One region of the Anaerosinus sp. genome, then DNA from elsewhere that is predicted to be linked to it. Evidence: riboswitches for the same ligand, from Rfam matches in the RefSeq annotation. Region 1 holds a riboswitch; the other holds the start of a gene.
What was found. Region 1 has a riboswitch for cobalamin ahead of ACWZFG_RS00760 (TonB-dependent receptor). Riboswitches for the same ligand answer to the same signal wherever they lie in the genome.
Positions count from the first base shown of each region.

Region 2: it holds a riboswitch for cobalamin, as region 1 does, so the genes downstream of both, ACWZFG_RS00250 (TonB-dependent receptor) here and ACWZFG_RS00760 (TonB-dependent receptor) in region 1, are expected to answer to the same signal.

Region 1 is NZ_CBDNNH010000002.1:90,764-95,862, forward strand. Features, by position in the region: gene gltA (NADPH-dependent glutamate synthase) at 1-1,005, shown strand, start outside; cobalamin riboswitch at 1,156-1,334, shown strand; cobalamin riboswitch at 1,493-1,705, shown strand; gene ACWZFG_RS00755 (hypothetical protein) at 2,163-2,330, shown strand; cobalamin riboswitch at 2,348-2,526, shown strand; gene ACWZFG_RS00760 (TonB-dependent receptor) at 2,650-5,099, shown strand, end outside.
Region 2 is NZ_CBDNNH010000001.1:55,662-60,760, reverse strand. Features, by position in the region: gene ACWZFG_RS00260 (hypothetical protein) at 268-753, opposite strand; gene ACWZFG_RS00255 (hypothetical protein) at 755-1,033, opposite strand; cobalamin riboswitch at 1,445-1,626, shown strand; gene ACWZFG_RS00250 (TonB-dependent receptor) at 1,818-3,968, shown strand; gene ACWZFG_RS00245 (4Fe-4S binding protein) at 3,994-4,836, shown strand; gene ACWZFG_RS00240 (hypothetical protein) at 5,027-5,099, shown strand, end outside.

The DNA of each region.
Region 1 (5,099 bases):
CTACAGCCGATTGCATATGCTGATGATGCGAAAAAGGTTGCGATTATTGGCTCTGGCCCTGCTGGACTTGCAGCTGCTGGTGATTTAGCAAAAATGGGTTATAAAGTAACGATTTTTGAAGCACTTCATGCTGCTGGTGGTGTATTGTCTTACGGTATACCCGAATTTAGATTACCAAAAGAAAAAATCGTAAAAGCAGAAATTGATACGTTGCGCCAACTTGGTGTAGAGATTGTTGTCAATGCAGTTGCAGGCAAATTATTTACAGTTGATGAATTATTAGAAGAAGAATTCGATGCAGTATTTATTGCAACTGGTGCGGGATTACCACATTTTATGGGGATTCCTGGAGAAAATTTAAATGGTGTATATGCTGCAAATGAATTTTTGACGCGGTGTAACTTAATGAAAGCCTACCAATTCCCGAATCACGCGACTCCAATTCATGTTGGTAAAAATGTTGCTGTTGTTGGCGGCGGTAATGTTGCAATGGATGCAGCTCGCACAGCATTACGCCTTGGTGCTGAGCATGTTTATATAGTATATCGTCGCGGTGAAGCGGAACTTCCAGCACGCTTAGAAGAAGTACATCACGCGAAAGAAGAAGGAATCGATTTCAAATTACTGAACAATCCAGTCGCTGTTATTGGCAATGAACAAGGCTGGGTAACAGGATTAAAGTGCATTCGCATGGAACTTGGCGAACCTGACGCATCTGGGCGTCGTCGTCCGGTGGCAGTGGAAGGTTCTGAGTTTGAATTAGCTGTAGATACAGTAATTATTGCAATTGGTCAAGGTCCAAATCCATTAATTCAATCCACGACAACAGGGCTTGATACAAATAAACGTGGGAATATCCTTGCTGACGAAGAAACTTGTGCAACGAGTAAACCGGGCGTATTTGCTGGCGGTGATATCGTAACAGGTGCGGCAACAGTAATTCTTGCAATGGGTGCAGGGAAAAAAGCGGCAAAAGCTATTGATGAATATTTAAAAAATAAATAATTAAAGTTATGTTAGTAAAAGGAATGTTGCTAAATTTGATTTGGTTAACATTCCTTTTTTTATAAAAAATAAAAATAATAGATAATCTTGTCAAATCAGAAAAAAAGGAGTATACTCTATTTTTGTAAAGGATAACAAATTTTATCTTAGAATTACATAGGAGAAATAGGTGTCGAAAGACTTAATAGGGAAGTCCGGTGAAAAACCGGTGCGGTCCCGCCGCTGTAACAGGGAGTAAGGCTACATGAATGTCACTGGGAGAAATCTTGGGAAGGCGTAGCTAAGCAATGATCTGGAGCCAGAAGAACTGCCTATTTAACAATCACCGTTAGACCTGCGAGCGATGGGGAAGAGATTTCTGAATTTTATTGACATGTTTTTATGTTAATATTATTTTGAATTTGTAGTCTTCTGTCTATCATAGGCAGAGGACTTTTTTATTTTTTAGATTAGAATTTATATGATAATGAATGAAAGATTTGACAATTAAATATAAAAGGGAAACGGGTGAATATTTATTGCTAATTTATTAAAGCAAGTGCAATAAATAAACTTTATGGGAAAGTTCGGTGAGAGTCAAACTCAATTCCGACGCTGTCGCGCAACTGTAAAAGTGAGCTATCGTATCGAAAACCTCTTGCAAAGGGATAGGATAGCAATGAACTTAAGTCAGAGCACCAACTGTTTCTAGCATCCGAGGAGTGTCTGCGCAGTACAGATCTGGGTTATAAAATGAGTCTGAATAAAGTATTTTATTCGGAAAATTTTCGCTGATGAAAATGCGTTGAATGGAAGAAAGCATTTCTTTATTCTTCAATAGTTATTTTTTCGTTGAAAAGTGAATTTTTCATTTTGTAAATCCAGAAAAGTTAAAATTCAAGCATGGTGGCTTCATATAGGGATTCTAACAGGATTAAAAATGTGAAATTTTGTCTCGTAAAATGAAAAGAAAATTTTTATTGGCGATAGAAAGTTTCACATTTTTTATTCTAATTTATATAAATAAAAATTAATTTATCATTATTTTAATTTATAGCTAAGTTGATTGTTCTTGTATTAAGCATAAGGTAGAAGAGTTATCTTCGAGCAATAGATGTAAAGAAAGGAAGGTTTTTGACTATAAAAGTCAACGATGTAACGTGAAGAAGATAAAATATATGATTGAGGAAATTGAAAACAATATAAAAAATAATGACAAAGAAGAAATGATTACCATTTCGGCTCACCATTATGTTGCATTGCTAAAAGAGTTAAACAAACTGCGTTTTAAATATGCACAACGGGGTAAAAAAACGCAGAATAAGAAGTTAAGAAAATCAATCTAAAGCAAAGTTAATAAAAAATAAATAGTGAAGAAATAGGTGTCGAAAGACTTAATAGGGAAGTCCGGTGAAAAACCGGTGCGGTCCCGCCGCTGTAACAGGGAGCGAGGTTACATTTATGTCACTGGGAGAAATCTTGGGAAGGCGTAGCCAAGCGATGATCTGAAGCCAGAAGAACTGCCTATTAGACAATCACCGTTAGACCTGCGAGCGATGGGAAGGGGATTATGATGCTAGGAGTATTTCCTATGCAACCATATCAACTTCTGTCAAACGTGGCAGAAGTTTTTTTATTTATTGAATTTTATAAGTAAGGATGAGAATGAGTAAGATGAAAAGCAAAAGGTTATATCAAGGCAAAATAAAAAACACACATCGTTATCAAAAAATTGCGGCATGTGTGGTTTGTACGTTGGCTTTAGGTTTTGCTATGCCAAATGGAATCGTGTGGGCAGATGAAGCAAAGCAAGAGGCTGATCAGATGAATGAAGAAGTAACAGAAGCAAAAGAACCAGTAGTATTGGCAAGTACAGATAGTGAGCTAGATAGTTATACGTTAGATACGGTTACCGTTGAAGCAAAACGCCCTGACTGGGAATCAAAATTATCGCCAGGCACAGTGACGGTTATTCGCCCGGATGATTATAAGGGTGAGCAGAAAACCTTGCCGGAACTTCTCAAAATGGTACCGGGGGTACATGTAAGAGAAGTCAATGGGAAAGGGCAATATACGACAGTCACGGTTCGTGGGTCAACTTCGGCACAAGTCGGTGTATTTGTCGATGGAGTACTATTCAATCTCGGTGGCGATGCCGCGGCGGATATCTCGACCATTCCAGTTCAAAATGTCGAGCGAATTGAAGTATATCGTGGCTATGTTCCAGCAAGGTTTGGTGGCACCTATATGGGGGGCGTAATCAATATCGTAACGAAACGCCCAACAAAAGCCAATATCGATGCATCCATTGGTAAGAGTTCCTACGGTGGCTTCCAAGGTGCATTGCAGGTGGATGCCCCACTGGGCTCCGGCAGCATTATGTTTGGACTCAATCGCGACCAAAGTGATGGTGATTTTAAATATACGAATAAATCGGTAGATACTAGCCTTTATGACGGATATGTTAAAAAATTAAAAGATTATACGCATCAAACCGATAGGAACGGAAAAATACGATTAGATCGGATGGTTTCGACTTTACAAGCAAATGGATATGATACTCTAAATGCTTATTCTGGGCTGACCCAAGATAACCTTCGAATAACGCTTGCAACCGATCCTAATTTTTATGCAGCGTTAAATAAAGCGTCGGAACAATTGCGCCCAATTAATAATGCCCATGCAAATTATATCGGATATTTTAAAAGTTATATTGATAATATAAGGCTTTACCAGAAAGACATAGATTCAACGAGTACAACAGATCGTTGGCGTAAAACGAATGATTACAAAAATACGGATGCAATTTTAAAATGGCAGGATGATCATTGGCTGGCAAAATACACTTGGAAGAAAATTGACCGTCATTATCCTTTCCCGCTGAATGCGAATTATGGAAATATACCTAATATAGATTTGCCAGGATATCTTGACCCAATCTATAACTACCGTCATCAGGACATTACCAGCAAAGAAACGTTAATTGGACGGCGTGATACAGTTGGCAATTTAGAATGGGGGTGGAGTGTAAACTATCTCGACCAGACTAAACGCTATGCAGTAGACGATTGGCAGGAAAAAGAAAAGGTCGATACGACGGTGAATTGGCGTTCGCCAAACTATTACTGGAGCCAATATGACATGGATAAATTAGGCTTTAAAATTGATGGAACTTATAAAATTGGCGATAAGCATCTGTTCGAGTTTTTAATTGATACTTCAAAAGAAAAGATGGATATGGATGGTTGGCGGTTAAAACAATATCAACAAGCTACGATAAGTGTCTTTAAACGGTGGCGTACCTATTATGAACAGAAGCTGTTCAATGCCCAGATTCAAGATACGATTACTTTAAACGAGAAAGGTGATTTTTGGTTGACGCCAAGTATTCGCTATAATCGATCAAATATCTATGGGCTGAGCAATGGTTACGATCAAAACTCCGATCCGCAGAATATTAAATGGCTGCATCAGGCGGATGACCAGACGGATAGTAAAACAACTTGGCAGCTAGCGCTGAAAAAGCAGGTCAATGACAATTTAACACTTCGTGCAACGGGAGGTACATATTTTAGACTACTGAATATGTATGAAATCGCCGGTGATGGTGCAGGCATTTTACCCATGCCAAATATTGGAGGGAGTGATAGCATTTTTCCTCGCCCGGAAGAGGGATCACAATGGGATTTCTCTGCCATTTGGGATGGACAAATCTTCGGTACGGAAAGCAGCAAAATTCAACTGACGTACTTTGGTCGTGATTCCAAGCGGATGTTGCAGCTAGGCACCTGGAATAATTTCTTTTTCGTTTATACCAATGCGGCATCGGCAAAAGTGAATGGCTTAGAGATTCAAGCGGATTTATCCTGGAAGAAATGGGACTTAAACTTGCAAGGAACTTATACGAAGCCGAAAGATGTTATCTATGATTTGAGTAAATTGCCGGGGGCTGGTTATTGGGGAAATAATGGTGTATTCCCTGGTTATCTGACTTATCAGCCGGAATGGGAAGGAACGATGCGGCTGACTTATCGTCCGAGTACCCAGTGGGGGATTTTTGGTCAACTTCGGTATGTAGATAGAATGCGTACTTCTCTCTATAATGATGGAGCTGC
Region 2 (5,099 bases), on a different contig from region 1:
AACCATTTTATCATAAATTTGGAATTTTCCCTTTTATTTTTATCAAAATACTACATTATTTCTCAGATAATTCCATTAATTTAGCCAATTACAGTTAAATCCCGCGTGTATTTATCTATTTATCTACGTAAAAATTCCATCAAAACTGACACTTAACATGAATGATAGTCCATATTCTTTATTTAAATTTTGTTTTATCAATATACGACAAAAGGGCTATTGCGCTAACGAAAATTTTTTCGCAGGCAACAGCCCTTATCTTATTTTTTAACGACGGCGATTATATACATTCTCGTCTTCATTTTTTCTGCTTTTAAACTTATCCCAAAGTGTTTTTCCTAACAAAATTACGCCACCAAAAATAAGTACATTGAGCATCAAGCCCATAATATCTGACATAAAACCATTCATGCCAAACATGCTTCCTAATATGCTGCCGAGCATCATACCACCGGCGAATATCCCTATATTACGCATCATTCCACCAAATGGTGAAGCTGATTTCGTTGCAGCGCTATTTACTGCACTGCTTTGCGCTTTCGAGTTTGCCGCAGGTGCTTTATCACTATAACTGTTTGCTGGCGCTGATTCTTTATAGCCATCCTTTTGTGGCTGAGTTTTATTCACTGGTGCTTTTTGCGTAGTTTTTGGTGCAGACATTTTTATTTTACTCCCACCAATCGCTGCATAACTCACTGTATAAACACTAAAAAAACATAACAACAAAATAGCAAATACTCTACAAAATTTCATCTTATTCCTCCTGATGCGCTTTAATATCTTCTGGAAATGCATAAATTTCTGATAATGTTGGTAATTCACCTGACAAATAACGATCAATATCGTGAACATCAATATAAAAAGAACAGTTCACTTCCAAGTATCCTTGTTCTTTTCCTCCACTCACATTACGAATCGCCATTAATCGTTCTCTTAGCGCCAACGTTTCCTCTTGGCCCGCAGTCACATCCAAGCGAATCAAAGGAACTCCATATTCCCTAAGTACATCATGCAAAGTCAATCGTTCTGACATCGAATCCTCCATTAAAATAAATTTTGCTACTTTAATTACACTTCGTTCTTCCCTAACTATTTTCCTCTAGAATTTATTTACTAAACATTTATTTCCATAGTGAAAATTTGTCTCTCTTATGCAACCTTTGCTTTTCCTGCCCCAAGCTGATAAAATCGCAAAGTTATTACAATACATCGCTTGGCAAATACGCTTTAATACCATCAATCTCAATCATTATTCCCGCATACGCCGTTATCGGAAACAAAGTAAACATACAAATATCTACTACAACTTTTAGCAAAAAAGATTTTTCATCTATACCCCTCCAAGCATTTTTTATGGATATAGATTACTGCATAAACTGCAAAAATTCTATTTTTCACTAGACATTATGATTATTTATGATATAATATGCAATTGTATTTAACAATCGAATATTTAGGAGCAAGGTGCCCGTTTAGGGCTTAATAGGGAAATCGGTGCAATACCGATGCGGTCCCGCCACTGTAATAGGGAGCAAATCCATATGATGTCACTGAAGCGCAGCTTTGGGAAGGCTTGGATAAGCGATGAACTAGAGCCAGGAGAACTGCCTGCTTAACAATTACCGTTGACCTACGAGCGATAGGGAGGGAATTTTTAGGGCAGTATTTTTGCTGTTTAAAAATATAACTTCTTCTGTGGCTTTACGCAGAAGGAGTTTTTTATTCATTAGCATCTATTCTTTCGCTGTTTTGCCCTCTTAATATTTCGTTATTTTCTACGGTAAGAGGCAAAATTAACAACATAAGGAGATTTCCAAATGAGAAAGAAAAACATAGCGATTATGATTTTAACAGCACTTGCATTATCTACGACAGTACAAGCTGCACCAACAGAGGAATTGGATGAATATGCATTAGATACTGTGATTGTTACAGCAACACGAACAAGCGAAAGCATAAAAAATGTTCCGGCAAATGTTACTGTAATTACTGCCAAAGATTTAGAAAAGAAACAAATTTTTAGCGTACGCGAGGCACTGCAAAACGAAGTTGGTTTTTATTTATCACCAACGGCGGAAACGAAAAACGGCTTATCACTACGTGGATTTAGCGGTCAAGATATTCTTGTTTTATATGACGGTCAACAAATTAATTCCGCTTTTGACGGTAGTATCGCCTGGGATTCCATTCCGCTAAATAAAATCGAACGCATCGAAATCGTTAGAGGTGCTGGATCATCACTCTATGGTGGTCATGCTGTTGCCGGTGTTATCAATATTATTCCCAAAGAATCCACCGGAGAAACGAACGTTGATATGAACGTATCTTTTGGCAGTAACAATACATGGAATCGCGGCATAAGCATAGATGGTGCAGTCAATGACGATCTTTCTTTTAACATCGGTTATCAAAAGCGCTCTACGCAAGGATATCGCGGTTATTATAAAACGGTCTCTGGAAAGACTACTGGTTCTTCCTCTGCAACCGCTGACCTTCCAATGTTAGGAAGCGGACAATATGTGATTGGCGGTCGCGGCGAAAAATCGAAAATCAGTGAAGATTATTTTGTCGACTTCACCTACGATATCGACGATAATCGTTCAGTAAAATACTCTTATACCCACAATAATTATAATTACGCTTATAACAATCCTTTTAGCTATATTTACGATAGCGCTGGGAATCAGATATTTAAAGGAACGATCCTTACACAAGATGGTAAATATGTCACCATTAAGCCTTCTGACTACCTTGGTTATATTGGCGAACGCGAACAAGATATACATAAAATAAACTACCGTGATGATGAAAATCAAATTAAAATTGGCATTGGTATGACTGATTTGAAGAAAGAAGGCTATAGCTCTGCCGATTCATCCGCCACCTCTACTGATTGGGATGGAAAAGGTAGTTTGGCAAGTTATCCAAGCAAAAATTATAATTTTGATTTCCAAAAAACATGGGAATTCGATAAGCATAATGTGATTGCTGGCTTCGCTTGGATGAAAGAAAAAATGACTTATACCTCTTACAGCTTGACCAATTGGAACGATTGGAATTCTATTTCTTCGCTTTCCAGCATCAATAGTGGCTCGACCCATACCTTTGCTCTTTTCGCCCAAGATCAATACACTTTGTCTGAGCAGTGGAAAGTATATACGGGCGTGCGTTTTGATCAATATAAAAAAGAAGGGGGCTACTCTTATCTTGCTTCAGGCAATAGCAGGCAGGATTTCCCTAGTAAATCATTTAGTGAAGTAAGTCCAAAAATTGCTTTTGAATACACGGCTGACGATAGAACCACTTATTTCACAAGCTATGGACATTCCTTCAACCCACCAAGCATTTACAAACTATATCGCCGTGCCGGCACTTCAATGTCAAGCGTACAAGCAAACCCAGATTTAGAGCCAGAAACTTCAAATACATTTGAACTTGGCATGAAACGAGACTTAGACGATAATACTTCCTTGGGAGTTACACTCTTCCATGTAAAAACTAAAGATAAAATTGCCTTAGCTACAAAAAATGGTGTCAAGGCTTATTATAATCTTGATAACGCCACAGCTAAAGGTGTTGAACTTGAATTAAAACACAAACTAAATGACAATTGGTCTTCTTATTTTAATTACACTTACGAACGCGGCGAAAACGAATCAAACGACCAAACCACCCGCAATTGGGATATTCCAAGACATTTATTACATGCGGGAGTAGATTATACCTACGGTAAAGCGAATTGGGGACTTGACGCGCAATATGTCAGTGAAAGACAAAGCCCCGATGCTGATACAGGGGAATATGGTTCAGAAGATGCCTTCTTCCTAATGAATACTTATCTAAACTACAAAGCAACAGATCAAATCAACTTACAGTTTGGAATTCAAAATTTATTAGACCGTAAATTCTATGCAAGCGAAGCAACAAGCGGAAGAACCTATACGTTGAGCGTCAACTATTCCTTCTAAATATAAAAGCATAGTGATGTTTAAAATGAAAAGGTTTATCGGCTATCTAATTGGACTCGTTCTTTTTTATGCTCCGTTTGCACTTTATCAAAAATTTATATTTTATCTATTGGGTAAAAAAAATTATGCAGATATTCATGATTTTTGTTTGCGTATTCCCCTTGAACATATTTGGCGCGGTCGAATTTTTGACCAGTTTACAATAGAAACAATTACAATGTTTTTATTCATCTCTTCCGCATTTCTCCTTGGGCCATTTTTTTGCGGTCGTCTATGTATTGCAGGTGCGCTAGGCGAATATTTAAGCCATCTTATCCCTCATAAATTTCAAATCAATTGGACGCGCTATATTGATCCAGTACCAGTCCGGTATGGAATATTCATTGGTTTTCTATTATCCCCATTTATTGGTGGGTATTTAGCTTGTGCATATTGTAATTATCGCTTAATAGAGGCAGGTATTTTTTACGTCTTTATGGGGGAAAGAACCGTTTTATCCTCTTCTGTTCTTTTCACTGCTGTTCTCTGGCTCGGTTTGTTTGGCTTATTTACCAGAGGAGGACGTGGCTTCTGTAATTTTATTTGTCCTGTCGGCGCAGCACAAAATCTCATTCATTGGCTCGGCTCTAAATTTCCTTTTGTATTGCGTCTTAAAATTAACCATTCACATTGCATTCAATGCGGTAAATGCATAGATCAATGTCCAATGGGCGCACTCCAGGTACAAAAAAATATGCTCCATCACCATGCGCATCATTGTATTACCTGTAAACAATGTATAGAAAGTTGCCCTGTAAAGGCAATTTCCTATACTACAGAAAAAAAGAGTCTTAAACATCAGGAAGTGAATTTATGCAACAAAAAATAAGTAAGTATGCCATCACACCAATCTTTGCGAGTCTCACTATTTTTTCAGGCAGTTGCACTGGAACTTGCGGGAGTTGCACTGGTGCCTGTATCAGTGGGATTGTGCTGGCAGGCACAATCTGTGGAAACTATTGTTTGGAGCGCAATAAACATTCGAATGAGAATTCTAATGCATTTGGAGAGCGTTTAAAATGAGCTACAAAAAGCAAGCCTTTATTTTTCTTTGCAGCATACTCATTGCAATTTGTGCTGGCTACTATGCAA